2 regions of the Candidatus Pelagibacter sp. PS_43 genome follow, and region 2 is predicted to be linked to the other one. Evidence: riboswitches for the same ligand, from Rfam matches in the RefSeq annotation. Region 2 holds a riboswitch; the other holds the start of a gene.
What was found. Region 2 has a riboswitch for glycine ahead of gcvT (glycine cleavage system aminomethyltransferase GcvT). Riboswitches for the same ligand answer to the same signal wherever they lie in the genome.

Region 1: linked by a shared signal. The riboswitch ahead of AC5SLL_RS00570 (malate synthase G) and the one ahead of gcvT (glycine cleavage system aminomethyltransferase GcvT) in region 2 are both predicted to bind glycine.

The regions. Positions count from the first base shown of each region.
Region 1 covers NZ_CM182066.1:97,539-114,170, reverse strand. Annotated here, with positions in the region: gene prfA (peptide chain release factor 1) at 1-696, opposite strand, end outside; gene ispG (flavodoxin-dependent (E)-4-hydroxy-3-methylbut-2-enyl-diphosphate synthase) at 696-1,796, opposite strand; gene AC5SLL_RS00600 (aspartate kinase) at 1,800-3,011, opposite strand; gene ubiG (bifunctional 2-polyprenyl-6-hydroxyphenol methylase/3-demethylubiquinol 3-O-methyltransferase UbiG) at 3,079-3,801, shown strand; gene AC5SLL_RS00590 (DUF1178 family protein) at 3,798-4,226, opposite strand; gene argJ (bifunctional glutamate N-acetyltransferase/amino-acid acetyltransferase ArgJ) at 4,268-5,569, opposite strand; gene secA (preprotein translocase subunit SecA) at 5,635-8,199, shown strand; gene AC5SLL_RS00575 (acetyl-CoA carboxylase carboxyltransferase subunit alpha) at 8,194-9,300, opposite strand; glycine riboswitch at 9,390-9,476, shown strand; gene AC5SLL_RS00570 (malate synthase G) at 9,560-11,746, shown strand; gene recR (recombination mediator RecR) at 11,733-12,344, opposite strand; gene AC5SLL_RS00560 (YbaB/EbfC family nucleoid-associated protein) at 12,349-12,666, opposite strand; gene dnaX (DNA polymerase III subunit gamma/tau) at 12,659-14,347, opposite strand; gene AC5SLL_RS00550 (prephenate dehydratase domain-containing protein) at 14,490-15,320, opposite strand; gene kdsB (3-deoxy-manno-octulosonate cytidylyltransferase) at 15,322-16,065, opposite strand; gene AC5SLL_RS00540 (c-type cytochrome) at 16,170-16,632, shown strand, end outside.
Region 2 covers NZ_CM182066.1:835,658-852,289, reverse strand. Annotated here, with positions in the region: gene AC5SLL_RS04690 (aldehyde dehydrogenase) at 1-1,392, opposite strand, end outside; gene AC5SLL_RS04685 (alpha/beta fold hydrolase) at 1,393-2,175, opposite strand; gene AC5SLL_RS04680 (amino acid synthesis family protein) at 2,180-2,767, opposite strand; gene AC5SLL_RS04675 (LLM class flavin-dependent oxidoreductase) at 2,767-3,933, opposite strand; gene AC5SLL_RS04670 (aspartate racemase/maleate isomerase family protein) at 4,086-4,832, shown strand; gene AC5SLL_RS04665 (YjbE family putative metal transport protein) at 4,829-5,443, opposite strand; gene AC5SLL_RS04660 (tetratricopeptide repeat protein) at 5,554-6,042, opposite strand; gene AC5SLL_RS04655 (5-oxoprolinase subunit PxpA) at 6,045-6,818, opposite strand; gene AC5SLL_RS04650 (5-oxoprolinase subunit B family protein) at 6,846-7,532, shown strand; gene AC5SLL_RS04645 (5-oxoprolinase subunit C family protein) at 7,525-8,478, shown strand; gene AC5SLL_RS04640 (DMT family transporter) at 8,465-9,349, shown strand; glycine riboswitch at 9,367-9,454, shown strand; gene gcvT (glycine cleavage system aminomethyltransferase GcvT) at 9,531-10,634, shown strand; gene gcvH (glycine cleavage system protein GcvH) at 10,634-11,014, shown strand; gene gcvP (aminomethyl-transferring glycine dehydrogenase) at 11,017-13,875, shown strand; gene AC5SLL_RS04620 (NAD(P)/FAD-dependent oxidoreductase) at 13,891-15,135, shown strand; partial or broken gene AC5SLL_RS04615 (DUF1365 domain-containing protein) at 15,128-15,894, shown strand; gene AC5SLL_RS04610 (class I SAM-dependent methyltransferase) at 15,894-16,632, shown strand, end outside.

The sequences.
Region 1 (16,632 bases), 510 kb from region 2:
CCCTGGTCCTCCGGCTCTAAAGACATCAATTCTCAAATCGGAATCATTGATTTTTACATCAACTTCTTCAGCTTCTGGTAAGACGGCTACTGTTGCAGCAGAAGTATGAACTCTTCCTTGTGTTTCTGTATCTGGCACTCTTTGAACACGGTGTACTCCACTCTCATACTTTAGAGTTGAGTATATATTCTTTCCTCTAATAGAGGCGATAACTTCTTTAAGACCTCCTGCTTCACTCTGAGACATGCTAATTAATTCTAATTCCCATTTTTTTTTATTACTAACTTTTTCGTACATCTTAAAAAGATCTGAAGCAAATAAACTAGCCTCTAGACCGCCTGTACCAGCTCTAATTTCTATAATAGCATTTTTTTTATCAGCTTCGTCTTTTGGTAATAAAAATAATTTTAATTTTTTTTCAATTGTTTCATTTTCTAACTTAAGATCTTTCAACTCTTTTTCTGCCATTCCTATAAAGTCGTTATCACTACTTGGATCTTCTAGAATTTTTTCTAAATCTTTTCTTTCTACTTCATATGAAAAATATTTTTTAGCATCATCAATTACATCATTTAAATCAGAGTACTCTTTAGATTTTTCAGCAAATAGTTTTTTATCAACTTCACCTGTTGACAACTCTTTTTCCAGAGCAGAATGTTTTGAGATTAAATCTTCAATTGTTTTTAGAGGTATCATTACAATTTTTTATCAAGTTCAGCAGCTTTTTTTTCAACTTCTTTAACAACTCTTGATATTATGTCTTCTGATAAAACTTTTTCACTTTGAATGCCAGATAAATAAAGCATATTGTTTCCTTTGCCACCACCCGTTATTCCTATATCAGTCATTGCAGCCTCACCCGGCCCATTAACCACACATCCAATAATTGATAAAGTTAGAGGAGTTTTTATATGTGAAAGTTTTTCTTCTAAGATTTTGACTGTATCAATTACTTGAAATGCCTGTCTTGCGCAAGATGGACAAGAAATAATCTTTACTCCCCTATTTCTCAAATTTAATGATTTAAGTATTTCATTGCCTATTTTAATTTCTTTAACTGGGTCATCGGAAAGAGATATCCTTATAGTATCACCTATACCATCTAATAAAAGTGAACCTAGGCCTATAGATGATTTAATACTTCCCGAAACAAATCCACCTGCTTCGGTAATTCCTAAATGTAAAGGATAATCTGTAACTTTTGAGAGTTGTCGGTATGCCGCCATAGATAAAAAGATATCTGAAGACTTAACACTAATCTTAAAATTAAAAAAATCTTGATCTTCTAATATTTTTATATTTCTCTGAGCACTTTCAACTAAAGCTTCTGGACATGGTTCTTTATATTTATCTAGAATATCTTTTTCAAGAGATCCAGCATTGACACCAATTCGAATGGAGCAGCCATTATTTTTGGCAGCACTTAAAACATCGTGAATTTTTAATTTGTCTCCAATATTTCCTGGATTAATTCTTAAACATTTTGCTCCATTTTCAGCTGCTTCTATTGCTCTTTTATAATGAAAGTGAATGTCGGCTATAATGGGTACAGAAACATGTTTGGTAATTTCTTTAAGTGCCATTGAAGATTCTTGATCTGGGCAAGAAACTCTTACAAGATCGGCTCCTTCTTCATGAATGTCATTTATTTGTTTTATGGTGGCCTTAATATCAGTCGTTAAAGTATTGGTCATTGATTGAACGGATATAGGATTGTCTCCACCAACCTTAACTTCACCTACATTGATGATTTTAGTTTTTTTTCGATGGATATCTCTAAATGGTCTAAGGCTCATTAATTAATCTAATTTAAATTCTTTATGAAGTGCTGCTACAGCTTTTTTTATCTGTTTATTAGAAATTAAAACTGAGATTTTAATTTCAGATGTTGAAATGACCATAATATTAATTTTTTTAGAAGCTAATGCTTGAAACATTCGATAAGTAATTCCAGGAGTGGTAATCATGCCCACACCAACAATGGAAACCTTAGAAACATTATTATCATATGAGAATTTTCTAAAAGAAATTCTTTTATTTTTTTTAATTATTTTTTCAGTCTTTTTCAAATCCTCAGATTTAATGGTAAATGTTAGATCTGTTTCTTTGCCATTTAATGATATATTTTGAACAACCATATCAACATTAATTTGATTTAGTGATAATGGTTTAAAAACAGCTGCTGCTACACCTGGTTTATCTTTAACACCTACTATTGTAACCTTTGCATCATTTTTTGTAGATGTAATTCCTGTAATTATTTGATTACTAAATATTTTTTTAGTTCCTGTAATTAATGTTCCTCTTTTTTTTTCAAAAGATGATTTTACTGAAAAATTTATATTATTTAATTTAGCATCTTGTACTGAAGTTGGCTGCATAACCTTTGCCCCAAGTGATGCCATCTCTAACATCTCATCGTATGAAATTTTAGAGATCTTTTTTGCTTTTGAATGATTTCTTGGATCTGTTGTATATACACCATCTACATCGGTATAAATATCACATGCATCTGCATTGAAGAATTTTGCAAGCATTATGGCTGAAGCATCTGTTCCTCCTCTACCTAGTGTTGTTATTCTACTATCTAAATTAATTCCCTGAAAACCAGTTATGATAGGAATACCACCTGTTTTCATAAAAGTTAGTATTTTAGTTTTATTGATTTTACTTATACGTGAAGCACTATAAGGACCTTCAGTAATTATTGGAAGTTGCCAAGATATCCATGATCTTGCTTTCAAACCTAAATGTTTAAGTCTACCAGCAATTAATGCACATGCAGCTTGCTCACCTGATGAAAGTAAAACATCATACTCTGCAGAGTCAAAATTATTGCTTAATTCTTCTGTTTTTCTAATAAGATCATTAGTGGTTCCGCTCATTGCAGAAGAAACCACAATAACATTAAGTTTTTTTCTTTTATATGAGGCAATTATTTTTGCTACTTTTTTAATTCTATCTATATTTCCAACAGACGTTCCACCAAACTTTAATACTACAATTTTCATTGATAATTTTGTTTAATTTTTGTTTGATAAAATACATCTTAATTGTTATGTCCACAAGTCATCTATTATGAATTCAATAAATAAAAAAGAAATAGAAAAATTTTCAAGAATTGCAGAAGAATGGTGGAATCCTGATGGAAAATTTAAACCTTTGCACAATTTTAATCCTATAAGAATTAAATATATAAAAGAAAATATTATTAAAGATTTCAAAATTAAAGACTTAGCTAAACCTTTAAAAAATATTAAACTGTTAGATATTGGTTGTGGGGGTGGCTTGTTATCTGAGCCAATGCGAAGATTAGGTGCTGATGTAACTGCGATAGATGCTTCGAAACAAAATATAGAAGTTGCTAAATTTCATGCAAAAAAAAATAAACTTAAAATTGATTATAGAGTTAGTTCACCTGAAAAATTAAAAACTACAAATAAATTTGATGTAATTTTGAATATGGAAATAGTTGAACATGTTAATGATATAGATTTTTTTATTAAAGAGAGTTCTAAATTATTAAAAAAAAATGGTATAATGTTTATTGCTACATTAAATAAAACATTAAAATCATATATTTTTGCAATTATTGGTGCTGAATATGTTTTAAAATGGCTTCCAATAGGGACACATGATTGGGAAAAATTTGTAAAGCCTGAGGATTTAACAGAGATTTCAAAAAGAAATAAACTATTGTTAAAAAAATTAGATGGTATGCAATTTAATATATTAAATAATAGCTGGAAGGTCAGTAATGATACTTCAGTTAATTATATTACAAAATTTATTAAAACTTAATTAGTATTTTCTTTTATCCAGGGAATTAACTCGGCCTCTATTCCCTCTTCTCTCAATTCCTTTATATCTTCCTTTGTAGCAGTGCCATAAATTCCCTTTGAAAATTTTTTATCTTTATAGTGGATAGATCTAGCCTCATATGCAAAATTTTCACCAACATATTGAAAATTTTTTTTTATAAAATCTTGATATTTATTTATTGTTTTTTTGATATTTTTATATTTTTGGCTTGATGTATCAATACCAACATCTTTTTTGGACATTAGTATATTCGGTGACATCAAAGTCTTTTCAACATTGAGTGAGTTGCAAATATGACAATTGAGAAATTTTTTCTTTTTGAGTTTTTCATACTCTTTAGACGTTGAAAACCAACTATCAAAAGTTATTTCACAATCTTTACATACAAGCTTATATTTGATCATGCTTTATAGATAATAACATAACTATTTAATTCAATATTAAATTAACTTCTATAATCGGCATTAATTTCTATATATTTTTTTGTTAAATCCATAGTGTAGGCTGTGAAATATTTTGATCCTGAATTCAGGCTAACCGAGATATCTATTGATGGGCTCTTCATGTATGTTGCAACTTGACTTTCATTATAATTACTAAAAATTTTTCCATTTTCTACAACTTTTATATCGCCAAAATTAATTGATAATTTATTTGTATCAAAATTTATTCCTGATTTGCCAATTGCCATTATTATTCTTCCCCAGTTTGGGTCTTCTCCAGCAATAGCTGTTTTAACTAAATTAGAATTTGCAATGGAAAAAGCTACAGATTTTGCATCACTCTGAGTTTTTGATTTTAAAACACTTATTGATATAAATTTAGTAGCACCCTCTCCATCTGCAACTATTCTTTTGGATAAATTTAATAATACTGAGTGTAAAGCTTTATCAAAATTATAAAGTTTTTTATCTGTAATATTCTTAATTATTGGATTTTTTACTTTACCAGTTGAAAATATTGAAACCATATCATTTGTGCTGGTATCACCATCACATGTAATTGCATTAAATGTTGTATCAATATTTTTTTTTAACAATTTGCTTAAGACATCATTTGAAAGATCTGCATCTGTAAAAATATAGCCTAGTGTTGTAGCCATATTTGGAAAAATCATTCCTGAACCTTTTGCAATTCCATATATCTTTATTTTTTTATCACCAATTTTACACTCTTCCATTGCAAGCTTTGGTTTTAAATCTGTTGTCATTATTCCTAAGGCTGCTTTTACCCAAATTGATTTATTCTGTGTGTATCTAATTTTTTTTATTAAATCTGAAATATTGCCTTTTATTTTTTTTGTAGGATATTTTTCACCTATTGTGCCAGTGCAACCAAAAAGTATCTCATTTGCCAATACTTTTTTGGGGAAATCTTCGTCTTCATTTTGTTTTTTTGAAAGCTGTATTGAAAGTTCCTCTGCTATTTCTTTTAGAGCCTTATAACCTTCAGGTCCTGTAAATGCATTGGCATTTCTAGTATTTACCAAAAGTGACTTTATTTTTTTACATTTTATATTTAAGTTCCATTTTATGTTTTCTGATATTATTTTAGATTGTGTGAAAACAGATGCATAATTTGCTCCATCTCTAAAATAAAACATAACCAGATCATCTCTGGGTTTGTTATATAAATTTGCACAAATTGTTGAGATTGAAAGTCCATCTATATGATCTAAATCTTGAAAGTCTTGCATTTTTGACATTGAGGCCAATGAGATTGCGAAGTTTTTTAAATTTAATGGCATATGTTTAAAATATATATTTAATACTTATATTAAAAGCTGTAATTAATTATATATCAAAAAATAAGATGCTTAATCCTTTAAATTTTATCTCAAAATTCATTAAATCAAGCAATCAAAAAGAGCTTGATAGAGTTGCAAAGATTGTTGAAAATGTTAATTCTTTTGAAGACAAGATTAAAGACATTCCTGATGAAGACTTTCCTAAAAAAACAATAGAACTTAAAAAACGGCTAAGTGATGGAGAAGATATAAATGGTCTTTTACCTGAAGCTTTTGCACTTGTGCGTGAGGCATCTAAAAGAACAAGAAATGAAAAGCATTATGATGTTCAAATAATAGGGGGTATTGTTCTTCATGAAGGCAAGATAGCTGAAATGAGAACTGGAGAGGGAAAAACATTAACTATCAGTTTGGCAGCTTATCTAAATGCTTTACGCGGTAAAGGTGTGCACATTGTTACTGTAAATGACTATTTGGCAAAAAGAGATTCTCAAGAAATGGGGGAAATCTATCAATTTCTTGGATTAACATCTGGATACATTAATAATGACCAAGATGATCATGAAAGAAAAAAGAATTATAATTTTGACATAACTTATGCAACTAATAGCGAGCTTGGCTTTGATTACTTGAGGGATAATATGAAATTCTCTAAGGATCAAATGGTTCAAAGAGGTCATGTGTATACAATTGTTGATGAAGTTGACTCTTGTTTAATTGATGAAGCTAGGACGCCACTTGTAATTTCAGGTGCTGCAGAGGATAAAACTGAACAATATCTTGCTATTGATAAATTGGTTAAAAAACTTACTCCTGAAAATTATGAGATAGATGAAAAAGATAAAAATATATTATTAACAAATGAAGGAATTAATAATGTTGAAAAAATATTTTCAAATGCTGGAATATTAAAAAATAATAATTTCTATGATCCTGAAAACCTAAGTCTCGTACATCATGTAAATCAATCTTTGAGGGCTAATCATTTATTTGAAAAAGGAAGAGATTATATTGTAAGAGATGGCTCCTTAAAAATCATTGATGAATTGACAGGTAGAATATTAGAAGGCAGAAGATATGGTGATGGACTTCATCAAGCACTTGAAGCAAAAGAAAGAATAGATGTACAGGCAGAAAATCAAACCCTTGCATCAATAACTTATCAAAACTATTTTAAGCTTTATGAGAAAATTTCTGGATGTACAGGAACAGCTGCAACAGAATCTCAAGAATTTTATGAAATATATAATTTAATGGTAGTTGTTATCCCTACTAATAAAGAAATGATCAGAAAAGATTGGAATGATCAAATTTTTCGAACTGAATTAGAAAAAAATAAAGCAATTATAGATAAAGTTTTAGAATGTCATGAAAAAGGTCAGCCAATTTTAGTTTTCACTTCAAGCATCAACAAGTCTGAAATCTATTCTAAACTATTAGATGAAAAAAAAATTAAACATGTAGTATTAAATGCAAAAAATCATGAAAATGAAGCTGAAATCATTGCAAATGCTGGAAAAATGAACTCAGTTATAATTACAACAAGTATTTCAGGAAGAGGTGTTGATATTCAGTTGGGTGGCAAGAAAGGTAGTCAGCCTGATGAAGAATTACTGCAAAATAAAAATAAAATTAAATCACTTGGTGGACTATTTGTAATTGGTACTGAAAGAATGGAGTCAAGAAGAGTCGATAACCAAGCAAGAGGTAGATCTGGGAGACAAGGTGATGAAGGTAGCTCAATATTTTACGTTAGTTTAGAAGATGATCTTATGCGAATTTTTGGTTCTGAGTCTATGAATAATATTCTTCAAAAACTTGGGCTAAAAGATGGTGAAAGTATCGATCATCCCTGGATAAATAAAGCCCTTGAGCGTGCGCAACAAAAAGTTGAAGCGAGAAACTTTGATATAAGAAAAAACTTATTAAAATTTGACGATGTTTTGAATGATCAAAGACATGTTATTTTTTCTCAAAGAAATAATGTGATGAATAATGAAAAAGTTTTTGATTATTCTGATGAATTTTTATCAGAGATTACAAATCATCTTATTTCTTTAAAATCCCAAAAAATATCAAAAACTAAAAATAATGAATTCAACAATCAACTAAAAATTCTAGTTGGAAAAAGTGTAGATGATGATGAATTTGAAAATCTTATAAATTTAAATGATAAAGAATTTAAGGAAAAGATAGCCTCTAAATTTATCGAAGCCAGAAATGAAAGAATTAATATGCTTAATGAAGAAAAAGCTAAAGAAATTGAAAAAAGAATTTTACTTCAATGCATTGATTTAAATTGGAAATCTCATATCCAATATCTTGAACAATTAAGACAAGTAATTGGCCTAAGGTCTTATGGTCAAAGAGATCCCCTGGTTGAATATAAAAAAGAGGCCTTTTATCTTTTTGAAAATTTACTAAATAAATTAAAAATTGATTTTGTTACAATTTTAATGAATCTAAAAATAGTTCAAGAACCAAATGAAAATACAATTAAACGTATTAAGAAGCAAATTTCGAATGACCCCAAATGTTTATTGATACAAAAAAAAGATCAAAAACTATCAAGAAACGAAAAGTGTGAGGCCACTGGTAAAAAATTTAAAAATTGCTGTGGCGCTTTATAGAAAAAAAACTAAATAAGAAAACAAAACAATTGCTGCAACAAATATTGATAAAAAAATCTTAGCGTTAAAAAATTTTTCAATAAAGCTACGAAGCTTATTTTTTTGCATATTTAGTACACTTAGATTATCTGGTTGACTTACAAAGCCCTTTGTTCTTCCAATGCTTAAAAATTTATTTTTTCTATGGTTAAAAATTTCTTCTCCACTCATACTTTCAAATTCATTCAAATTATTTGTGATTGACCTTCTAACGTTATCCAAAATTAAATCTCTATCTCGGTGGGCACCACCAATTGGTTCTGCAACGATCTCATCAATTACCTTTAGCTCAAGGAGATCTTTTGATGATAATTTCATTGCTTTTGCAGCCTCTAAGGTTCTCTTTGGATCTCTCCATAAAATGGTTGCACATCCTTCTGGAGATATGACTGAATAGATTGCATTTTCTAACATAATAACTTTGTTAGATGAGGCTAGTGCTATTGCTCCTCCTGACCCACCTTCACCAATTACAACGGCTAAAGTTGGAACATTTAATGACATACAACATTCAATTGATTTTGCGATTGCCTCTGCCTGCCCTCTTTCCTCGGCTCCAACACCAGGATAAGCCCCAGGAGTATCAACAAATGAAATTATTGGGATATTAAATTTGTTTGCCAGATTCATTAATCTAATTGTTTTTCTATATCCTTCAGGTCTCATCATTCCAAAATTTCTTTCCATCCTAGTTTCAAGAGTGTCACCTTTCTCTTGTCCAATAACCAAAACTGATTTTTCATTAAACTTTGCAAACCCAGCTATTACTGATTTATCTTCCCCATAAAACCTGTCTCCAGACAATGAAATAAAATCTTCAAATAAATTATCTATAAAAAATTTTGCTTTAGGTCTATCTTCATGTCTTGCAACTAAAGTTGTTTGCCAAGGATCTAAATTTGAATAAATCTCTTGTAACTTTTCATCTATTTCTTTTTGTGATTGTAAGATTTTTTTTGTGTCTACTTCTGATAGCCCATCTTGATTATATGGATCCTTTAGTTTTTCCAATTCATTTTCAAGATTTTTTATATCTGTTTCAAAGTTTAAATAATTTTTCATAAACAACTTTATTAATATTTAATTAACAAAAAAGGCAATAAAATGTTTTAAATAATTTATATTTGACATAATCTTGTTTAAATGTACTCTTAAATAAATCGGGAGAGACTAATAATAATAGCGCCGAAGGAGCAACCACCCCGGAAACTCTCAGGCAAAAGGACCGATAAAAACATAACACTCTGGAAAGAGATTAAATCTCGCCGATGGAGCAAAACTCTCAGGCAAAAATACAGATGGGGTAATTATTAAGGGTGCTATGAAAGAACAAAATACAAAAATACACAATCTATCAGTTTCTAATCAATTACTTAACTTCATTAATGAAGAATTGCTTAAAGATACAAATATTTCTTCTGAAAAATTCTGGGAAGGCTTTGACAAAGCAGTTCATGAGCTAGCCCCAAAAAATAAAGAACTATTAAAAATAAGAGAGGATTTACAAAAAAAAATAGACAATTGGCATATTGCTAATAAAGGCAATGAAATAAATTTAGAGGAATATAAAAAATTTTTAAAGGAAATTGATTATCTAAAAGAAGTAGGTCCAGATTTTAAAATTCAAACAAATAACGTTGATGAAGAAATAACTAGTATTGCTGGACCACAATTAGTGGTTCCAATCATGAATGAAAGATATGCATTGAACGCTGCAAATGCTAGATGGATGAGTTTATATGATAGTTTGTATGGCACAGACATAATTGAACAATCTGAAGATAGTGCCCATCAAAGATATGATCCTTTAAGAGGGGAAATGGTTATAAAATATGGAAGAGACTTTTTAAAAAAATATTTTCCTCTAGAAGATTTTGAATGGCATAATATTACAGGGTTTAAAATTGATAATGGTTCTTTAACAATATTAAAAGATAATGCTGAAACATCTTTAAAAAATAAAGATAAATTTATTGGTCATAGAGGAGAGGCTAATGATCCTTCAGCAATAATATTAAAAAATAATAATCTTCATATAGAAATAATTATAGATCCAAATGCTTTTAGTTCTAAACAAGATCCTGCTAAAATTAGCGATATTATTGTTGAAGCTGCAGTTTCAACTATTTGTGATAATGAAGATAGTGTTGCTGCGGTTGATGCTGATGACAAAGTTATTTGCTATCGTAATTGGCTTGGACTTATGAAGGGTGATTTAAAATCAACTTTCGAAAAAAATGGAAAGACATATGAACGTAAATTAAATCCTGACAGAAGTTATATTTCTAAAGATGGAAAAGGATTAAAACTACATGGAAGGAGTTTGTTATTAATAAGAAATGTCGGACACCTTATGACTAACTCAGCAATCACTTTAAAAGATGGTTCTGAAATACCAGAAGGTATTATGGATGCCTTTATAACTTCAGCAGCTTGCCTTCACGATATCAAAAAAAAAAGTAATTCTAGAAAAGGTTCCATTTATATCGTTAAACCAAAAATGCATGGTCCCGATGAAACTTCATTTACAAATTTAATTTTTACTAAAGTTGAAGAAGTTTTAGGATTGGAAAAATACACATGTAAAATTGGAATAATGGATGAGGAAAGAAGAACATCGTCTAATCTTAAAGAGTGCATCAGAACTCTGAAAAATAGAGTATTTTTTATCAATACAGGTTTTTTAGATAGAACTGGTGATGAAATGCATACATCAATGGAAGCAGGTCCAATGATAAAAAAAGGAGATATGAAGTCTTCAAAATGGATTAATGCATATGAAAATAACAATGTGGATGTAGGACTTGCGTGTGGTTTTTCGGGTGTAGCACAAATTGGTAAAGGTATGTGGGCCATGCCAGATAGGATGAAAGATATGATGGAGCAAAAAACTGGCCATCTTAAAGCCGGAGCTAATTGTGCCTGGGTACCTTCTCCTACAGCAGCAGCTCTTCATGCTCTTCATTATCACGAAATAAATATTTTTGATCAACAAAAAGAATTGCAGAAAAGACAGGCTGCAAAGTTAGATGATCTTTTAACAATTCCAGTAGCTGATAGACCAAACTGGTCTGTTGATGAAATAAATTCTGAAATTGCAAACTCTGCACAAACTCTATTGGGATATGTTGTGAGATGGATTGATCATGGCGTTGGTTGTTCAAAGGTACCTGATATTAATAATATTGGATTAATGGAAGATCGAGCTACTTTAAGAATTTCATCTCAACACATTGCTAATTGGGTTCATCATGGTGTTTGTTCCAAGGAACAAGTAATAAAAATTATGAAAAACATGGCAAAGATTGTAGATGATCAAAATAAGAATGATGGCGCTTATACTCGATCTGGAAGAGGTAGCTATGAAATGATGTCTGATAATTTTGATCAATCGGTTGCGTTTAAAACAGCTTGTGATTTAATTTTTAAAGGAAAAGAACAGCCTTCTGGATATACAGAGCCCTTACTACATCTAAATAGATTATTAAAAAAATCTAGTCAGAATTAGTTTTAATTCCTGATCTATTTTTAAAGGCAGAATATAAAGTTCCATCATCCAGACTTTCTATCTCACCCCCAACTGGCAGACCTTGTGCTAGTTTCGTTATTTTTGTTTTAGTTTGCTTAAGACTATCTTGGATATAATAAGCTGTTGTTTGACCTTCGACAGTTGCACTTGTGGCTAATATAACTTCCTCTATATTTTCTCTAATAACTCTCTCCACCAATGAATTAATTAAAAGGTCTTCTTTTCTCTGACCAGCGGATGAAATTGTTCCACCAAGAATATGGAAGTATCCTTTAAAAATATTTGAATTTTCTATAGACCATTGGTCAGCTATGTCTTCAACAACACATATTTTGTTATATTTCTCTTTTGTATTTTCACAATTATTACAACCGTCAGAGTTTGATTTTAAAGTTCCACAAGATTGACATCTAATTACATTTTTATAAACCTGGGCTAATGTATTGGCCATTGGTTTAACCAACTCATCTCTATTGTTTATAAGTTTTAGCACAATTCTTTTTGCAGATTTAGGACCTAAGCCTGGAAGCTTAGCAATTAATTTAATTAATTCATCTATTTCACTAATATTTTGCATTGAATTAAAGTGGCCATTTAAAACCAGGAATGTCAAATCCACTTGTGGATTTTGAAAGTTCCTCAGATGTTTTAGACTTTAGTTCTGATTTTGCATTATTGTGAGCCGCTACGATTAAGTCTTCTATTATAACTTTATCCTCTTTCATAACTTCATCAGATAAATTTATTTTAATCATTTCGTTTTCACCATTTAGTATAACTTTTACAGAGTTGGAACCTGAAGTTCCCTCAGCCTGAATATTTTTAATTTTTTCCTGGCTCTCTTTCATTTTGGCTTCTAATTCCTTAGCTTTATTTAAAATTTTTGTAAAATCAGTCATTTTTTTTGTTATCTCTTTGCTTAATATCAATTAGCTCAGCATCAGGAAATTTTTGTAAAATATCCCTATAAATTGAAGATTTTTTTACAGAGTCAATTAACTCTTTTTTTAAATTTACTTCCTCTTCTTTTTTAGATGGCTGACCCTTTGTTTTACTTAATGTTATTATCCACCTTTCGTTTGTCCACTCATAAAGTTTTAAAGACAAGTCTTTGATAAAATCTTTATCAAGATCTTCATTAAAAGAAATTTCTATTCTTTTGTTTTCAAAACTTACAAGGTTAACATTCTTTTCTAATTCATATTTTAATTTAATTTCTTTTTTAGATGAACATAATTCCAATAGATCATCAAATGAATTTAAAAGTTTTGTCTGTAGTTTAATTTCTTTCCCCTCATCTTTTATTTTCATATCTTTTTCTTGAACAATATTTTTCATTTGACCTATTGTTTCTGCTTTGTCTTTTATCCCAAACAAATCATCATCATCTTTTGTTTGTAAAGAAGAGGCATAATTAACTTTTTCAGTTTTTTGAGATGCTTCTTCGTCATCAATATCTAATACTTGCTTATTCATTTCTTTTAAATGAGTCAGTCTAATTAAAAACATTTCCATAGATAAATGTTGATTAGAAACAATATCTAGCTCTTCCAAAGTCTTAATTGTAAATTGCCAAAATAATATTAAAGTTTCATTATTAACTTTTCCTGAGATTTCTTGAATCTTTTTAAATTCTTCATCATTTAAAGAAAAATTTGTTCCATCAATATCTAATGAATTAATATTTTTAAAATAATAAAGTAATTCTAGGAAATCATTTATAAATATTTTAGGCTCAACTCCCTGATTATATATTTTCCTGTAAGTGTTTAAAACTTTTTTTTCTTTGCCTTCAAATATAAGTTCAAACAAAGTAATTAGTTGTGATTTATCGAAATAACCAAATATTTTTTGAGCAGCACTTAAATCTAATTCTCTATTTTTATCTAATGTCAGTAATGCTCTATCAAGCAATGATAAGGCATCTCTAACTGATCCTTCAGAAATTTTAACAATCAATTTAAGTGCATCATCTGATGCATTGCCATTTTCTTTATTTTTAATTTCTTTAATAAAATTAAATAATTCAAATGATTTAATCCTAGATAGGTCAAATCTTTGACATCGCGATACTACTGTAATTGGAATTTTTTTTATTTCAGTTGTTGCAAAAATAAATTTTAAATATTCTGGTGGCTCCTCTAATGTTTTTAACAAAGCATTAAATGCTTGTTTGCTGAGCATGTGAACTTCATCTATTATGAATATTTTATATTTAGCTGTAGTTGGACCATACCTTGAGAATTCAATAAGGTCCCTTACATCATCAACTCCCGTCTTACTTGCTGCATCCATTTCTAACACATCAATATGATTTGAATTTGAAATTGCAGTACAATTTTCACAAAAATTTTCTTTGCATGGGTTATCAGTGCCATTTGAACAATTTAAAGACTTTGCAACTATTCTTGCTGTGGTAGTTTTTCCAATTCCTCTAATTCCTGTGAAAAGGTAAGCATTTGGAACTTTATTAGCCTTAATTGAATTAGATATAGTTTCTGCCACCACATCTTGACCTATAAGGTCATCAAATGTTTGAGGTCTATATTTTAAAGCTAAAACTTTTGTATTTTTATTCATTTTTTTAAGGAGACTAGAACCTGAAAAACTGTCTCTACGACTGCTTCCGTTAAGATCTGGTCGGGTTCAAGCAGCATTCACCTCTAGCCTCCAAAACTATTATAGCAGTAATGTTTTCTAATCTACAAGAAAAGTTTCTAGGTTATTTTTCTCTAAATTTATCAGCCTCAAAAACACCTAGCACGTGAAAGTCTTGACAATGAAGTCCCAATTCCTCCAAAGATTTTTGAACTTTTGTATCTTCTATGTGGCCATCTAAATCACATAGAAAAAAATAAGATTCGAATGAATTCTGCTCTGGATAACTTTGAAGCTTTGTAAGATTAACACCATTAATAGCAAAACCTCCCAACGACTGATAGAGGGCAGCAGGTTTGCTTTTAAGTTTAAATAAAAAAGAGGTTATGTATTTTTTATTTTCAAAATTAGGCTGTGAAACTTCCTTTCCCATAATTAAGAACCGAGTTGCATTTCCACTTTCATTTTCAATATTGGGAGCAAGTATTTTTAAATTATAAATTTCTGCACTCAATGATGATGCTATTGCTGCTTCGCTTTTAATTTTATTCTTTGAAATATTTTCAGCAGATCCCGCTGTGTCAGCTCGAACATGCTCAACAAAGTTATTCTTTTTTATAAATTTTGAACATTGAGATAACGCCTGAGCATGAGAAAACACATCTTTAATATCACTTAGCTTACTATCAGGCTGTCCTAATAAATTATGTTCAATCTTTTGAAAATGTTCAGCGTAAATATTTAGTCTGTATTTAAAGATTAAGTACTCTATTCCAATATTTCCTGTAATGCGATTTGATTCTGGTATTACTATTCTAGAATTTGTCTCTGATGAGGCTTTTAAAAAACATTCATCAAATGTTTTACATGGAATAATTTTTGAATTTGGATCTATTTCTAATGCTGCCAAATGTGAGTAAGCTCCAAAAGTTCCCTGAAAATATATTTTTTTCATTCTATTGTGATTTATATTCCATAATTTTTTTTATAGCCAGATAATCCTCTTCTGTATCGATTCCAATAGGAGAATATTTTGCTAAAGCTACATTAATTTTTATATTATTATCAAGCGCTCTTAATTGTTCTAATCTATTTTTTTTTTCATTTATAGTTTGATCTAAATCTATAAATTTTTCTAATATATTTGTCTTATATGAATATATTCCAATATGATGATAAACATTTAAATTACTTGAAGGCATACTTTTTCTACTAAAGTTTATTGCTAATGGAAAATTATCATTTACTATCTCTTTTTCTGTAAAAACTTTAACAACATTTTCATTTTCGAGCATAGCATCATCTTTTAATTTTGCAGCCAATGTTCCAATTGCTGAATTATTGTTAATCATAAAATTATTTAAATTTACGATATCATTTTTATTAATATCAGGTTCATCTCCCTGAAGATTCAATATGTAATCAATATTTTTTAGATTAAGTTTTTTATAAGCTTCAAAAATTCTATCTGTACCAGTTTTATGATGACTGCCAGTTAAAATTGCCTTTCCACCATTCTTGGTTACATCCTCTAATATTTCCTGATCTTCTGTTGCAACTACCACATCACCAATATTGGCCTCCACAGCTCTTTTAAAAACATGAGAAATAATTGATAAATTATTAATTTTTAAAAGAGGCTTTCCAGGTAATCTGGATGCTGACATTCTTGAAGGAATTAAAATTAATGTTTTAACCATTATAAAACCTGTAACTTGTGCGTCTGTTAGACGCAAAATTAAAAATTAAAATTTGAGTTTTTTTTTTATTATCATGTTATATCTGCAAAATTAATTAAATATATATGGATTCGTTTGAGTTAAATAAAATAATTGCCTCAATTCTATTGGTTGCTCTTTTGGTCATTGGCTTAGGTAAACTTGCCGATGGTGTTTTTCATGTAAAACAACCAAAAAATCCAGGGTATCAAGTCGAGATTGAAAACCAGTCTACTTCTTTAGTAACACAAGTTTCTGAAGTGAAAGAAAAAATTGATATAGTTGCTATCATGGCACTAGGAGACGTGGCAGCTGGAGAAAAAATATTCAAAAAATGTGCAGCTTGTCATTCTATTGAAAAAGGTGGAGCTAACAAAATTGGACCTGCACTTTATGGTGTAGTTGGAAGTAAAGTTGGTCATGTGTCAGATTATAAATATTCTAAAGCGTTAGCGACGTATGGAAAACAATGGTCATTTAAAGAACTAAATGGTTTTTTAACAAAACCAGCCTCTTACCTTAAGGGAACAAAAATGTCCTATGCTGGTT
Region 2 (16,632 bases):
TCCTGCTTCTTTGCCATATCCGCTATCTTTAATTCCACCAAATGGTGCCATCGGAGATATTAATCTATAAGTATTTACAAAAGTTATTCCAGCTCTAATTGCTTTTGAAACTCTAATACCTCTTCCAAAATTAGACGTAAAAACACCAGACGATAAACCATATTTGTTATCATTCATCAATTTAATAACCTCATCTTCTGTTTCAAATTTCATCACAGATAAGATAGGACCAAACAATTCATTTTCTGCTGTAGGTAAATTATGATTTTTACATTCAATAATTGTAGCTGGAAAATAATAACCTTTATTTGATATATTAGATCTTTTACCTCCACACCGAATTTTCCCACCTTGCTCAACAGTAGCTTTGATATTTTTTTCTATATTTTCTAGTTGTTTATAACTATTTAAAGGTCCCATTTGAGTTTCATTATCCATAGGAGCTCCTAATTTTATTTTTTCAGCTTTTGCTATTAGCTTATTTAAAAAGTCATTATAAATTTTAGATTGAATGTAAAGTCGTGATCCTGCAATACAGCTTTGACCGCTTGCACCAAAAATACTAGCAGTAATTCCATTTAGTGCGTTCTCTTGCTCGGCATCATCGAATACGACAACAGGGCTTTTTCCACCAAGTTCTAAGCTTACCTGTGATAAATTTTCTGCAGAATTTTTAACAATATGTTTTGCAGTTTCAGGACCACCTGTAAAAGCAATTCTTTCTACAAGGTCATGTGTAGTTAGAGCTTTACCACAAGGCTCACCTAGACCAGTAATTATATTTACAACACCTTTGGGTATACCTGATTTTTCAACTAGTTTTGCAAACTCTAATAATGTTACAGGCGCTAGTTCAGAAGCTTTTATCACAACAGTATTACCCATTGCTAATGCGGGTGCTAGTTTTACTGCAGTTAATAACATTTGGGAGTTCCAAGGAATTATCGCTGCAACAACACCAATAGGTATTCTAGTAGTCGTAACTTGCATGTCTGGTTTATCAATTGGTACAACTGTTCCTTCAACTTTATCGGCCAGTCCAGCAAAATAATCATAATACTCAGCAATATAGTTAGCTTGTGTTTTTGTTTCTCTAAAAAGTTTACCAGTATCAATTGTTTCTATAGTTCCAAGATGTTTGGCGTTTAATCTTAATTGATCTGCAAGAGATCTTAAATACTTAGCTCTTTCTCTTGGGTGTAAGTTTGACCAAGATTTTTCAAAAGCATTTTGTGCAGCCTTAACTGCTTTATCTACATCTTTCTCGTTAGCTTCAGGAACAGTTGCCCAAACTTCGTTATTTTCTGGGTTTACAGTTTCTATTGTTTTTCCAGACTCTGAATTAACCCACAGTCCATTTATATACATTTTAAAGTTTTGAATTTTTGTCATTTATCTATTAATAAAATTTTTAAGATTGATATTAACATCATCTGCACACTCTATACTACAAAGATGTTTTCCATTATTTATCTCAATAAAACTTGAGTTTATTAAATCTTCACATAAGGATTTTGACATCTCAACAGTAGATCCTGAGTCATTTGACCCTGTCATCACAAGGGTCCTAGTTTTAATATTATTAATTATATCTGCATTATCCTCATGATAAGCAAATAACTTGTATGCTTTTAAAAAATTTAAATGATCTTTTTTATTTTTTGTCAAAATTTTTATAAATTGATTATAAGTTTCTGGATGGTCATTTAAGTATTGATCGGTAAACCATCTTTTTAGGGCTTGCTTTGAAATAGGTTTGTTTAATTTAGCCTGTTCAAATCTCTCTATAACCAAAGACCTTTGTTCCAAGCTTCTTTTATATGTTGTACCCATTACAACAAGACTGTTTAGTTTGTCTTGAAATTTAGAGGCAAAATTTAGTGCAATTAAAGAGCCTAAAGAAAAACCGACAAGATTAATCTTATCCACTTTTAAAAATTCTAATATCGATTTTAGTTGGTTCGAAAAATCATCTAATGTTACATCATCTTTATTGAGAATAGTCTTGCCATGTCCCAATAAATCATATGTAATTATTGAATATTCTTTAAAAGCTTCAATTTGAGGTTCCCACATCCGTTGATCAAGTCCAACTCCATGAATAAAAACCACAGGAACTGTATTTTTATCATTAAATGAATAATAATTTTGATTTGGATCAAAATTTTGAAACATTAATTTATTTAGGATCTAATCCCATTTCTTTCATGTCTTGATAACGATCACCTGTTCTAGCATGAGCTCTACCTGTTGAGGCCCCACCAATTGCTATAACTATCTCATCATCAAAAGGAGCATCATGAATCGTAAATTCATGAGTTAAATAATAAGGCCTTAGACCTGAATCTGTTTTATGCATCATTGGAATAGAAATTTTGGATCCAGCTGGACCTCTGGTATTGGTAAAACTTAAGTAAGAAGTTCCACCAACCGCATCTCTAAATTTATTTCCAAATCTTAAAGTATGAATAAATGCTGAAGCATGCTCAATTTCACCATCAAGCCCGACAGTACCTGCCTTTCCATAGGCTAAAATTTTTTCAGGTGATCCAATCTCTTTTATTAACTCTGGAACTAAAATATCACCTAATTTAGGTGCCAAATCTAAAATAATTGGTTTTAAATCTTCAACAAAGCCTTTTCCATGCCATGGATTTTTGAATACAGCTGCAACAGAAACCATCAAAACTGGCTCTTTAGCTTCCTTGCCACCTTCGATAAAAGTTTTATCTACAAATTTTGTAAACTTTCTAAGCTCTAATTTCACTAACTTGCCTTTTCTATACTTGAATTATCTAGATTAATCTTTGGTATAACCTCATCATTAAACAGTTTTATACTTCTCATGCAAGCTTCATGATCTATTCCAGGAAAATTAGACCAAACTTGAAGATTTTGTAAATTTAATTCTGATTTTAATTCATTTATTTTATTAACAACATATTCTGGTGTTCCAAATAATAAGTTTCTTTTATGTAGAAAATCATAATTAAGTAAATCTAATTTATGTTTTGTTTCTGGTAGTTCTTCTCCTGGATCCATATGATTTCCTAAGCCTCTCCAGTGACAAACCCATTTCATATATTTTATAATATGTTCACCTGCTAATTTTTCTGCTTCTTCCATAGTTTCTGCAACAAACATATCTCTTACTAAAGAAATACCTTCTCCAAGCGGAACATCTCTATTTTCAGCTTTAGATTTTGCATCTCGATATATTTCAAATCTAGTTTTCAATGCTTTTACAGTTGGTATCCACATTATTGTATTTAAACCATTTTGTGCAGCCCATTCAATTGATCTTGCTCCATCTACCACCTGCCATATTGGAGGATGTGGATACTGTTTTGGTTTAGGCACAATACTTATTTTTTTTATTTCATTAGTTTTGATATCTAGAAATTCTTTACTTGGTGGACTCATATCATGTTGCCAAACAAAACCAGGAGTAGGGTAAGTATAAAATTCACCTTTGTGACTAAAAAACTTTTCTGTCCAAGCTTTTTTCATAATAGTTAGAGTCTCATCAAACAAACGAAAATTTTTAGCCTGATCTTTTAGATCAGCCTCTTTATTCATATTTATCGCTTCTCTTCCATATATTCCTCTGCCAATACCAACTTCTACTCTGCCGTTTGAAAGTTGATCCAATAATGCTATGTCTTCTGCTAAACGTATTGGGTTATGAAATGTAATTACGTTACAAGCTTGACCTATTCTAATTTTTTTAGTTCTAGCTGCAGCATCTGCACCCATCATTAATGGATTAGTACAAGACTCCATTCCCTCATGATTAAAATGATGCTCTGTATACCAAATAGAGTCCCAATCATTTTTATCGCAATATTCAGTTATCTCTTTAGTTTCATCAAGTAATTGTGTGTATGGTTTATGGTCCCAATTGGTAGTGTTACAAAAATATCCAAATTTCATTCAAACCTCCCTAAATAATTAAATTTAAAGACGACTGATCCCGCTTTCGTATTTTTTGAATAACGACGAGTTATGTATCGCTTTATATAAACATTATTTTAGCTAGACTATTTAATCAATATATATTTAATCGACCTTTATAGAGATTATCAATGAAACTAAATAAAATTGACCCAAAGTTCATATCTAAAGCCAACCCTAGAATAGGTTTAATAGCCCTAGGTAGTGATTTTAGAATTGAAAAAGACTTTAATAATGTGATTTATGGTAGAGATATAGATCTCTACGTTAATAGAATACATTGCTACAACCCATTAACTAATGAAACATTAGCTAAAATGGCAGATGATATTACAGAGGTGACAAATGATATTTTACCTGATCAAAAAATAGATTGTGTTGCTTATGGATGCACTTCAGGAACTGTTGCTGCTGGGTATGAAGTGATTAAGACAAAAATCAATGCAGCAAAGCCAGAGGCAAAAGTTACAACTCCCATTACATCAGCAATTAAAGCTCTCAAAAAACTGAACATAAAAAAGATATCTGTATTTACCCCATATACAAAAACAATAAACGACACAGTTTTGAATTATTTTAAAGATCAAAATATTACTGTTAACTCTTTAACATATTTTGATATTGCATCGGATCTTGATATTGGCAAGGTTGAAGAAGAACATTTATTCGATGTATTATCAAAAATTGATTTAAGTGAAAGCGAAGCCTTGTTTGTTTCATGCACAGCTTTACCAGTTTTATCAATTATTGATAAGCTTGAAAAAGAATTGAATAAAGTCGTTTTATCAAGCAATCAAACATTGATATGGGATGCTTTGAATTTAGTTGGTAACAAAAATATTGTTAAAGGTTATGGAAAAATATTTGAAGTTAATTAAAAATATTTTTGAAAAGTTTGATTTATTGACAAGACTCCATAATCATTCAATCCACCAATGATTAATTGCAGTCCAACTATTAATATAAAAAATAAACCAACATATGCTATCCAAATATGCTTTTGAATATAGTTAGCTAAATAAGTAGCTAATGCACCAGTTAGAACCACAGATAAAACAAGACCAAAAATCATAAAACCAAAGTAACCTTTAGAAGCCCCAACTACCCCAATGACATTATCAAAACTAATTGTAATATCTGCAAATAATACCTTGTAAACACTTTGTATATAAGATGGTTCAGTAGATTTTTTAACTGGAGATTTTATTTTATTTTTCATCTCGACTAAATCTTTTCTCAAATCGTTAGCAATCCAAATTAGAAGCAACCCACCTAAAATTTTTATATAATAGAATTCAAATAAATAAGTGGCAAATAATGCAAAAATAACTTTAAAAACTAATGCGCCCACAACACCCCAGAGAATTATTTGTTTTCTATTTTTTGGAACGAAGTTAGCTGCGATTAAAGCTATAATTATAGCGTTATCTGCAGCTAGGATAATATCTATAAAGATAATTTGGAGTAGTATTATGCCTTCTTCAATCAAGATGATTGAATAATAGTAAAAATCTATAATAAATCAATATATTAAAGGCTTAATAAGACATACAATTTCTTAAATTGATTTTAGGACAGATCATCACGAAATAATTAAAACTAATATTTAGATTTTTTTCCACCATCAATTATTGCTTTAAGTTCTTCATATTCTTCACAATTACATGATTTTAACACATCAAGTCTTTCTTTTGCTAAATCAATTCTGTTAGTAACAACATAAAGTTCACCCAAGTATTCATTAATTCCATTGTGGTTGGGTTCTATAGAAAGTCCTTGTAAATAATATTTTTCACCTCCAGCATAATCTCCAAGCTTTCTTGTTGTAAAACCAAGATAATTGAGAGTATCAGCTTTATTTGGTTTTTCTTTATTAGATGCAACCAAAAGATCTAAAGCTTTTTCATATTTTTTGTTGGCTTTTTTGGTTTTACCTTGTTTTTCATATTTTTTTGCAGCTTTAATAATCGTAACTGCCTTATCATAATTTGATTTTACTTTGCTAGAACTGTCACTACTAGACCCAGCGGCATAAGAATTTGTTAATAATAAAATTAAAACAGAAAGAGTAACAAAAATATTTTTCACAATTATATAAATTTTTTCATTAGGTTAAGTGGTTTTAGTTTAAGTCCATTATCTATTAAATTTTTTTTAATTGATTTTGCAGTAGCTAATGAACTTTCATTATCCCCATGTATGCAAACAGAGTCTATTTCACAAGGTATTTGCTTACCACTGTGACAATTAAGCGACTGATTTTTTACCATACTTAATACGTGTTTTTTTGCTTGTTCTGGGTTGATTATTAAAGCGTGAGGTTTTTTTCTAGAAACTAAATTTCCATTATCTTCATAGTTTCTATCTGCAAATATTTCACATGCAATTTTCATATTGAGTTTTTTTGCAGCTATTTCCATTTTAGATCCAGTTGGCACTAGATAGATTATTTCTTTATCAATTTGATAGATAGTTTTTGCTAATAGTGTTGCAAGCTCTAAGTCTTCACAAGCCATATTATTTAACGCACCATGTGGCTTTATATGAGTAACCTTTTCACCATACTCTTGAGCAATTTTATTTAGAGTTTGAAATTGGTCAATAATAAGTTTTGAAATTTCAGATGAATTTAAATTCATTCTTTTTCTTCCAAAATTTTCTGGATCATTAAATGAAGGATGGGCTCCAATACTTACTCCATTTTTTTTTGAAATTTGGACAACCATTCTCATTGTATCATTGTCTCCAGCATGATAACCACAAGCAACATTTGCTGAATTTATAATATCTAATAAAGCAGGATCATTTTCTATTGAATGAAATTTTGATTTTTCACCTAAGTCGCAATTGATATTAATTTCCATAACCTATACCTTGGAGTATAACATGCTATGATCAAAAATATATCAAATCTTGGTGACGCATCAGTATATTGTGATTTCGGATCAGACGTAAATGAACAAATAAATTCAAATGTAATTTGTTATTTTAATGAAATCTCAAAGTTAGTTGAAACAAATGAAATTACTGGAATAAATAATATTATCCCTTCCTATAATAAATTAATCATCAATTTTGATTTGTCTCAAACTACATTTAACGAAGTTAAAGAAAAAATTTTAGCATTAGATGTTAAAAATCAAACCAAGAATAATTTTAAAAAAATTAAGATTGCTGTTTGTTGTGATGATGAATTTGGTCTAGATTTTAATAGAATTTCAAAAATAACTAAACTCTCGAAAGAAGAAATTTTAAACTTAAGTCTAAATAAAGAATACTTTTGTTATATGACAGGATTTATTGCGGGTATGCCTTTTTTAGGAGATATAAATAAGGACATTAGATGTAATCGTTTAGAGACACCAAGATTACAAGTTCCAAAAGGTTCAGTTGGAATAACCGAGCAGTTTGTAAACATTTATACTTTTGAAAGCCCTGGAGGATGGAACATTATAGGCAATACCCCTGAAAAAATTTTTGATAATTTAAACAGCAAAGAACCTGCTTTAATTAAACCTGGAGATAGAGTTAGTTTTTATCAAATATCTAAAGAAGAATATTTAAATTGGAATGAGTAATACATATTTTGAAGTTTTAAGAGCAGGAGTTAATACAACAATCCAAGATATTGGAAGAAATCATATGTATCACTTAGGCATTACAATTAGTGGTGCAATTGATCAAAGAAACTATGTTTTAAGTAATAAACTTGTAAACAATTCGTTAAATGAAGCAGTTATAGAGTTTGCTTATCAAGGCCCTCTCTTAAAATTAAAAAATGGTTCAATTAATTTTTGTATCACTGGTGATGTAATTTTTAAGATTATTAAAAAAGATGGTTCAATAGAAGACGGCACTTGTTATGAAAGTTATACTTTAGATGATGAAGAGCAATTAGATATAATCTCAACCAAAAATACTGCTTATGGATATTTATCAGTTAGCAATGGTTTTAAATTACAAAAGATTTGGAATAGTTATTCAATAAATACAAAAGCAAATATTGGTCCAAACAATGGTAAAAAATATTCACTACAAGATAAAATTCTAATTAATAATCAAGATCTTGTATTAAATAAAAAAAATAAAATAAATTATAATGAAAGATCTGATAATTTAATTAGAATAATTAAAGGTACTAATTTCAATTATTTTTCAAAAAAATCACAAGATAGTTTTTTTAATGATGAGTTTTCAGTAACTAAAGATGCAGATCGAATGGGCATTAGATTGACTGGACCTAAGTTAGAAAATATCGTTAACACAAATATTAAATCAGAAGGTCTTGTAAGAGGAGTAATCCAGGTCCCAGCTGATGGAAACCCAATTATAATGCTTTCTGATCATGGAACTATTGGAGGATACCCAAAGATCGGAGTTGTTATTTCAGCAGATTTAGATCAAGTTGGTCAATTTACACCTGGATCTAAAATAAGATTTAAAGAAGTAAGCCTTGCAGAAGCTCAAAATATATTTAAAGCATATACGATTGATACAAATAAATATTTAAATGAAAATAATTAGCAAAATTCCTGGCCCGATACTCGTTTTTATGGGTGCATGCTGCTTAAGCTTTGGAGGTTTGATTGTAAAATCATTCGAGGGTGCAACTTTGTGGCAAATATTATTTTGGCGGTCATTATTTTTTTCATTAACAATTTTGTTGTTTTTAGTAATCACTTATAAGCAAAAATTATTTAAGGCATTTTATGACTCAGGATTGCCAGGGTTTTTTGGTGGAATTATTTTATCCTTGGGTTTCTGTGGATATGTTTTTGCGATGTACAATACAACTGTTGCAAACACTAATTTTATCATTTCAACACAAATATTGTTTCTAGCAATATTTGGATACTTATTCTTAAAAGAAACAATTACATCTTTAACATTAGTATCAATTATCCTTGCGATCACTGGAGTTTTGTTAATGGTTGGAAATTCTTTATCACCAGGAGAAATGTCTGGCAATTTAGCAGCTTTTAGTATGCCTATTACATTTGCTGTTCTGATTATGATTGTGAGAAAATTTCCCAATGTCGATATGGTGCCCGCACAATTTATTGCGGGTGTAAGCTCATGTATTATTGGATATTTGTTATCAGACAAACTTATGATTTCCTCTAATGATATCTTTTTAGGATTTACTGCAGGTTTTTTTCAAGTTGGATTTGGATTTATATTTATAACTATGGGTGCTCGAAGCACTCCTTCTGCGATGGTTGGTATTATAATGTTATCCGAATCTGTTTTAGGACCTATATGGGCATTTTTATTTGCAGGTGAAAGATCATCATTATTTACATTAATTGGAGGCAGTATTATTCTTTTTGCAGTATTACTGCAATTTTATGCATTGCTTTTTCCAAGTAAAAAAAAATTAGAAGTTGACTCTTAACATCAACTCATAGATTATCACAACATACGGGAGAGACTACACTATGTAGCGCCGAAGGAGCAACCACCCAGGAATCTCTCAGGCAAAAAGGACCGTACCATATTAACTCTGGAAAGAGATTTAGTTCTCGCCGAAGGAGCAAAACTCTCAGGCAAACATACAGATGGGTATAAAAGTTAATATGGAAAATATAAAAACTAAACTTTACAATTTACATCAAAAGCATGGAGCAAAGTTTGTTCCATTTGCAGGCTATGAAATGCCGATACAATATCCTGAAGGCATTGTAGAGGAACATAAATACACAAGATCAGATGCAGGATTATTTGATGTTTCTCACATGGGACAACTTTTTATTAAAGGTGGCGAGGAATTAACTGCAGATTTAGAAAAAATTTTTCCCTTAGATTTAAAAAATATCTCCTTAAATCAAAGCAAGTATAGTTTCTTAATGAATGAAGAAGCCTTTATTCACGATGATTTGATTATCACAAAAGTAGAAGGAGGATACAATATTATTTTGAACGCAGCTTGCAAAAATGAAGATTATCAAATCATAGCAAAATTATTAAATAATAAATATGAAATGGTTTTAAATTCTGATTTATCACTCATTGCTATTCAGGGCCCTAAAGCTGCTAATATCTTAAAAGAAGTCATTGCAGGTCCTGATAATCTTAATTTTATGAATGGTGATTGGTTTAATTACTCAGATGATAAAGTTTATATAACAAGATCTGGATATACAGGTGAAGATGGTTTTGAAATTTCAATAGGCAATAACAAAGTAGAGGATTTAGTTAAAAATTTAATACTAAAAGGGGCAAAATTAATAGGTTTGGGTGCAAGAGATACCTTAAGATTGGAAGCAGGTCTTTGTTTATATGGCCATGATATTGATCTAGAGACAACACCAATTGAGGCAAATCTTAAATGGGCAATCTCTAAAAAAAGGTTAGAGAATGGTGGTTTCAGAGGGTTTGATAAAATTGATAGTCAGATAAAATCAGGTACTAAAAAATTAAGAGTAGGCATTGCTCCTGAAGAAAGAATTATAGCTCGAGAAAAAACAAAAGTGTTTAATGAGAATAATGAAGTTATAGGAGAAATAACAAGTGGAACTTTTGGACCAAGCATACAAAAACCAATTACACTTGGTTATGTACAAAGTGAGTATGCTAAATTAGATACAAAGATTTTATTAGAAGTTAGAGGTAAAAAATACCCAGCTAAAATATGTAAATTACCATTTTATAAAAAAAGCTATGTGAAAGGAGCAAACTAATGAGTGATGTAAAATTTTCAAAAGAACATGAATGGATTAAAATGGATGGTGATATAGCCACAATAGGGATTACACAACATGCAACAGAAATGTTGGGAGATATTGTTTTTGTTGAACTTCCTGAACTAGGATCAAATGTTGAAAAAGACGGTAATGCAGGAGTGGTTGAATCTACAAAAGCTGCAAGTGATGTTTATACCCCAGTTTCTGGAGAAGTAGTTGAAAACAATCAAGCAATTGTTGATGACCCAGGTAAAATAAATAGTGATCCAGAAAATGAAGCTTGGTTTTTTAAGCTTAAAATTAAAGATAAGGCAGAGTTGGATACTCTAATGAATATAGAGGAATACGATAAATTTGCAAAAGAAAGTGGTAATTAAAAATGCTTAAAGCTTCACAAAAAGATTTTATTAAAAGACATATTGGACCATCTGATACTGAACAAAATTTTATGCTCAAAGAATTAGGATTTAAAAATTTGGATGAACTAATAAACAAAACAGTTCCAGAAAAAATCTTACTTAAAGAAAGTCTTGAAATTGGTGAGCCTAATTCAGAATATGAAGCTTTAAGAAAACTAAAAGAAATTTCAAAAAAAAATATAATTAATTCAAACTTTATAGGTATGGGGTATTATGGAACTTTTACACCACATGTAATTCTTAGAAATATTTTAGAAAATCCAGGCTGGTATACATCGTATACTCCATATCAACCTGAAGTAGCCCAAGGTAGATTAGAAATGCTTTTAAATTTCCAACAAATGATTATTGATTTTACAGGAATGGATATAGCTAACGCCTCTTTACTTGATGAAGGTACTGCGGCAGCTGAAGCTGTCGGACTAAGTTACAGAGTTAGTAAAAATGAAAGTAATAAAGTATTTGTATCAAAAGATTGTCACCCTCAAACGGTCGATGTTATTAAAACAAGAGCTGAACCTATGGGTTTAGAGGTTATTGTTGGAGATGAATATAAAGATATCAAAGGTGAAATTGTTTGTGGTATTATTCAATACCCTGGAACTTTAGGTGATATTAAAGATCCAAGTGAAGCAATCAGTCAAATTCATAAGAATAAAGGTAAGGCAGTTTTAATTTGTGATTTACTTTCGTTAGCCAAACTAAAAACACCTGCTGAACTTGGTGCGGATATAGCAGTTGGAAGCTCACAACGTTTTGGAATTCCAATGGGTTACGGTGGACCCCATGCAGCATTTTTTGCAACAAAAGATGAGTATAAAAGATCAATGCCAGGAAGAATTATAGGGGTATCGGTAGATCGTCATGGCAAAAAAGCATACAGACTTGCGCTACAAACTCGTGAACAACATATAAGAAGAGACAAAGCAACAAGTAATATTTGTACAGCTCAAGCTTTACTAGCAATAGTGTCTGCAGCCTATGCAGTTTATCATGGGCCAGAGGGAATTCTTAAAATTGCTAACAACACATCTCAATTAGCAAAAAACTTTTCAGATAAGCTAAAGCAGACAGGCTATGAATTATACTCAGAACACTTCTTTGATACAGTTACTATCAAAACTTTAGATAAAACTGACAGTATTTATAACAACGCATTAAGAGAAAATATCAACATAAGAAAAGTAAACTCTCAAATGTTAGCAGTTTCATTTGATGAAAAGAAAAATGTTTATCGTGCTAATCAATTGCTTAAAGTTTTTAATTGTTCAGAAACTATCAAAGAAGAGATGAATGAAAATTTAACCAATATTCCTAAAAACTTATTAAGAACTTCTAAATTTTTACAACACAAAGTGTTTAATAGTTATCATTCAGAAACAGATATGTTGAGATATCTAAAAAGATTAGAAGATTCTGATATAGCATTGAACAGATCAATGATTGCTCTTGGATCATGTACAATGAAATTAAATGCAGTTGCTGAAATGATTCCAGTTACTTGGAGAGAATTTTCAGAACCACATCCATTTGCACCTTTAGAGCAGATGGAAGGATATAGAACATTATTTACTGATTTAAAAAATTGGCTACGTTCAATAACTGGGTTTTCAGGTGTATCTTTACAACCTAATGCTGGAGCTCAAGGAGAGTTTGCAGGACTTATGGTGATTAGAAAATTTCATGAAAACAATGGAGATCATAATAGAAACATATGCTTAATTCCAAGTTCAGCACATGGAACAAACCCTGCTAGTGCACAAATGGTTGGCATGAAAGTTGTAGTTGTCAGTTGTGATAGTCATGGAAATGTAGATTTTGAAGATTTAAAAAATAAAGTTGAAAAACATAAAGATAATCTAGCAGCATTGATGGTTACTTATCCTTCGACACATGGTGTCTTTGAAGAAAAGATAGTAGATATTTGTGAACTTGTACATAGTAACGGTGGACAAGTTTATATGGATGGTGCCAATCTAAATGCACTTGTTGGAATAGCAAAGCCTGGGAAATTTGGGCCTGATGTTTGTCATATAAATTTACATAAAACTTTTTGTATACCTCATGGTGGAGGTGGACCTGGAATGGGACCAATCGCCTGTAAAAAACATTTAGAAAAATTTCTGCCTAACCATTCAGTTGTAAAAGATTGTGGACCAGCAACAGGTGTGGGTGCAATTTCTGCAGCTCCATGGGGTAGTTCAAGTATTCTTTCCATATCTTGGATGTACATGAAGATGATGGGATCGGAAGGTTTGAGAAAGGCATCAGAAGTTGCAATTTTAAATGCTAATTACATTGCCTATAAATTAAACAGCTCTTTTCCTATTTTATACAAAGGCAAAAATGGCAACGTTGCACATGAATGTATTATTGATATCAGGCAAATAAAAACTGAAACAGGAATAACAGAGGAAGACATTGCAAAACGATTAATAGATTATGGTTTTCATGCACCTACTATGTCTTGGCCTGTTGCAGGAACGATGATGATTGAGCCCACAGAAAGTGAAAGCTTAGAGGAGATTGATAGGTTTTGCGATACTCTGATTAAGATTAAACAAGAAATAGATAAGATAAAATCAGGTGCTTTTGATAAATTAGATAATCCGTTAAAGAATGCGCCACATACGCACGTTGAATTAGCTTCAAATACATGGGATCATAAATATGAAAGAGAAGAGGCAGCTTATCCTTCTGAATTTTTAAGATCATTTAAGTTTTGGCCTCCAGTTGCTAGAGTAGATAATGTTTATGGAGATAAAAACTTATTTTGTACATGTCCTTCAATGGACGAATACGAAGAGACAGCAGCATAATAAAAATATTATAAAATGAAAATTGCTGTAGTTGGAGCTGGCATATCAGGTTTAAGTGCAGCATATTATTTATCTAAAAAACATAAAGTTGATTTATTCGAAAAAGAAAATCAGTTTGGTGGTCACGCAAATACAATAAAAGTTGATTACGGACAAAACAAAGAAATAGCTGTAGATATTGGATTTATGGTATTTAACAAAAATACCTACCCAAATCTAATCAATTTTTTTTCTGAAAATAAAATTGCAATAGAAAAAAGTGATATGTCATTTTCTGTTACTGTTGAGGGCACTAATATTGAATACTGTGGCAAAGGGTTAAAAGGAATTTTTTCAAATAAAAAAAATTTATTTAATTTAAAATTTATCAAAATGTTTTTTGAAATTCTTAGCTTTTATAAAAACTGTGAAAAATTGGATATTGCAAAAATACAATCCACAACACTAGGAAATTATCTTAAAGAAATAAAAATTTCAGATTATTTTATAAATTATCATATTATTCCTATGGTTTCAGCAATTTGGTCAATGCCTCCCTATGAAGCCTCACAAATGCCACTGACGTTCTTTTTAAGTTTTTTTAAAAACCATGGATTGTTTAAAATAAAAAATAGACCGCAATGGTATACGGTTGCAAATCGGAGCAAAACATATGTTGATAAAATAATTTCAAAAATTAGTGGTCAACATTTCAAAAATTATAACATTAATAAAATAACTAGACAAAGTACAGGTATTAAAGTTTTTTATGGTGAAGAAAATGAATTCTTTGATTATGACAAAGTTGTAATTGCAACACATGCAGATGAAGCGTTAAATATTATAGATAGCCCAACATCAGAAGAGGAATTAATTTTAAAAAATTTTAAATATAAAAGTAATATTGCTGTTATTCATTTTGATGAGAGCGTTATGCCAAAAAACAAGAAAGCTTGGTGTTCATGGAACTCTTCAATGGATCCAAATAATATTGAAAAGACGTCAGTTACCTATTGGTTAAATCAGTTACAAAACCTAGAGATTGATAGAAATATTTTTTTAACCTTAAATCCATTTAAGGAAATACCTGTTAAAAAAATCTTTAAAAAGGTATCGTTTACTCATCCCTATTACGATGCAGAGGCATTACTAAATCAAGGTGAACTACATAAAATTCAAAATAAAGAAAATATATTGTTTTGTGGAAGTTATTTTGGCTATGGTTTTCATGAAGATGGAATAAAATCTTCTATTGAAATGCTAAAAAAACTTAATGATTAAAAACTCATATATTTATACAGGTTCTGTAATACACAAAAGATTCAAGCCAACCATTCATAGTTTTAAATATAAAGTATTTTCATTACTAATTGATCTTGCTGAGTTAGATATATTACAAAAAAATTTAAAAATATTTTCATATAATAAATTCAATATCGTTAGTTTTTTTGATGTAGATCATGGACCAAGAGATGGTAGCTCAGTTGAAAATTGGGTTAAAGATAATCTAAAAAAAATAATCAAGAGTATGAAGACGTACAAATTAAACTTTTATGTTATCCAAGAATATTTGGTTATGTTTTTAATCCACTAAGTGTCTTTTATATATATGATAATAAATCAAATCTTATATCAATCATGCATGAAGTCAAAAATACGTTTGGTGAACAACACGTTTATATCTTTAAAGTTAATAAAAATGAAAATTTAGTACAGCAAATTTGTAAAAAGAAATTTCATGTTTCTCCTTTTATAAATATGAATTGTGTTTATTTTTTTAGAATATTGAAACCTGGAAATAAAATTTCAGTAATAATTGATGTACAAGACCCAGAAGGTAAAATTCTTTATGCATCTCAAGATGGGATTAAAAGTGAATTAAATAATGCATCTTTAATCAAGTCTTACTTAAAACACCCATTAATGACATTTAAAGTTATTGTGGCGATACATTTTGAGGCATTTAAATTGTGGATAAAAAAGATAAAGTTTATTCAAAAAAAAATTAAAATTAAAAATAATATTACAATAGAAAATTAATGTTCATTTATAAACTGTCAGATTTAATTGTATTTAGCTTATTAAAAAATATTAAGCACGGACATCTTGAAGTTATAAAAATGAATGGCGAAGTCCTAAAGTTTGGTGATCCAAATGAAATTTTAAAAGTTTCATTAGAAATTAAAGATGAAAGTTTCATTTATAACCTGATTAAGAATGGAAGCGTGGGATTGGGCGAATCTTACATGAAAGGATTTTTTACAACAAATAACCTTTCAGATTTAATTGAATTAACTGCTCGTAACATAGGTATCATTTACAAGTTTTCAGGGATTCTAGATTTAACTATTATTAATTATATAAAGAGAAAGTTTGTTAAAAATACTAAAACCAGAAGTAAAGAGAATATTGCAAGGCATTATGACCTTGGTAATGATTTCTTTTCTTTATGGCTAGATAGATCGTTAACTTATTCAAGTGCAATATTTAAAGAACCTGATCAAGATTTATTTGAAGCACAAAATAATAAATATCAAAAACTAATAGACCTTTTACAACCATCAAGTGGGAGTAGAGTGCTAGAGATTGGATGTGGTTGGGGAGGTTTTGCTGAGTACTTAGGCACTAATTACGATGTTAAATTAGATTGTATAACCATTTCTCAAAGGCAATTTGAATTTGCTAAAGAACGAATTCATAAATACGGGTTAAACGAAAAAGTTAATATAGAATTAAAAGATTATAGAGATTTGAAAGCTAAGTATGACCATATTGCAT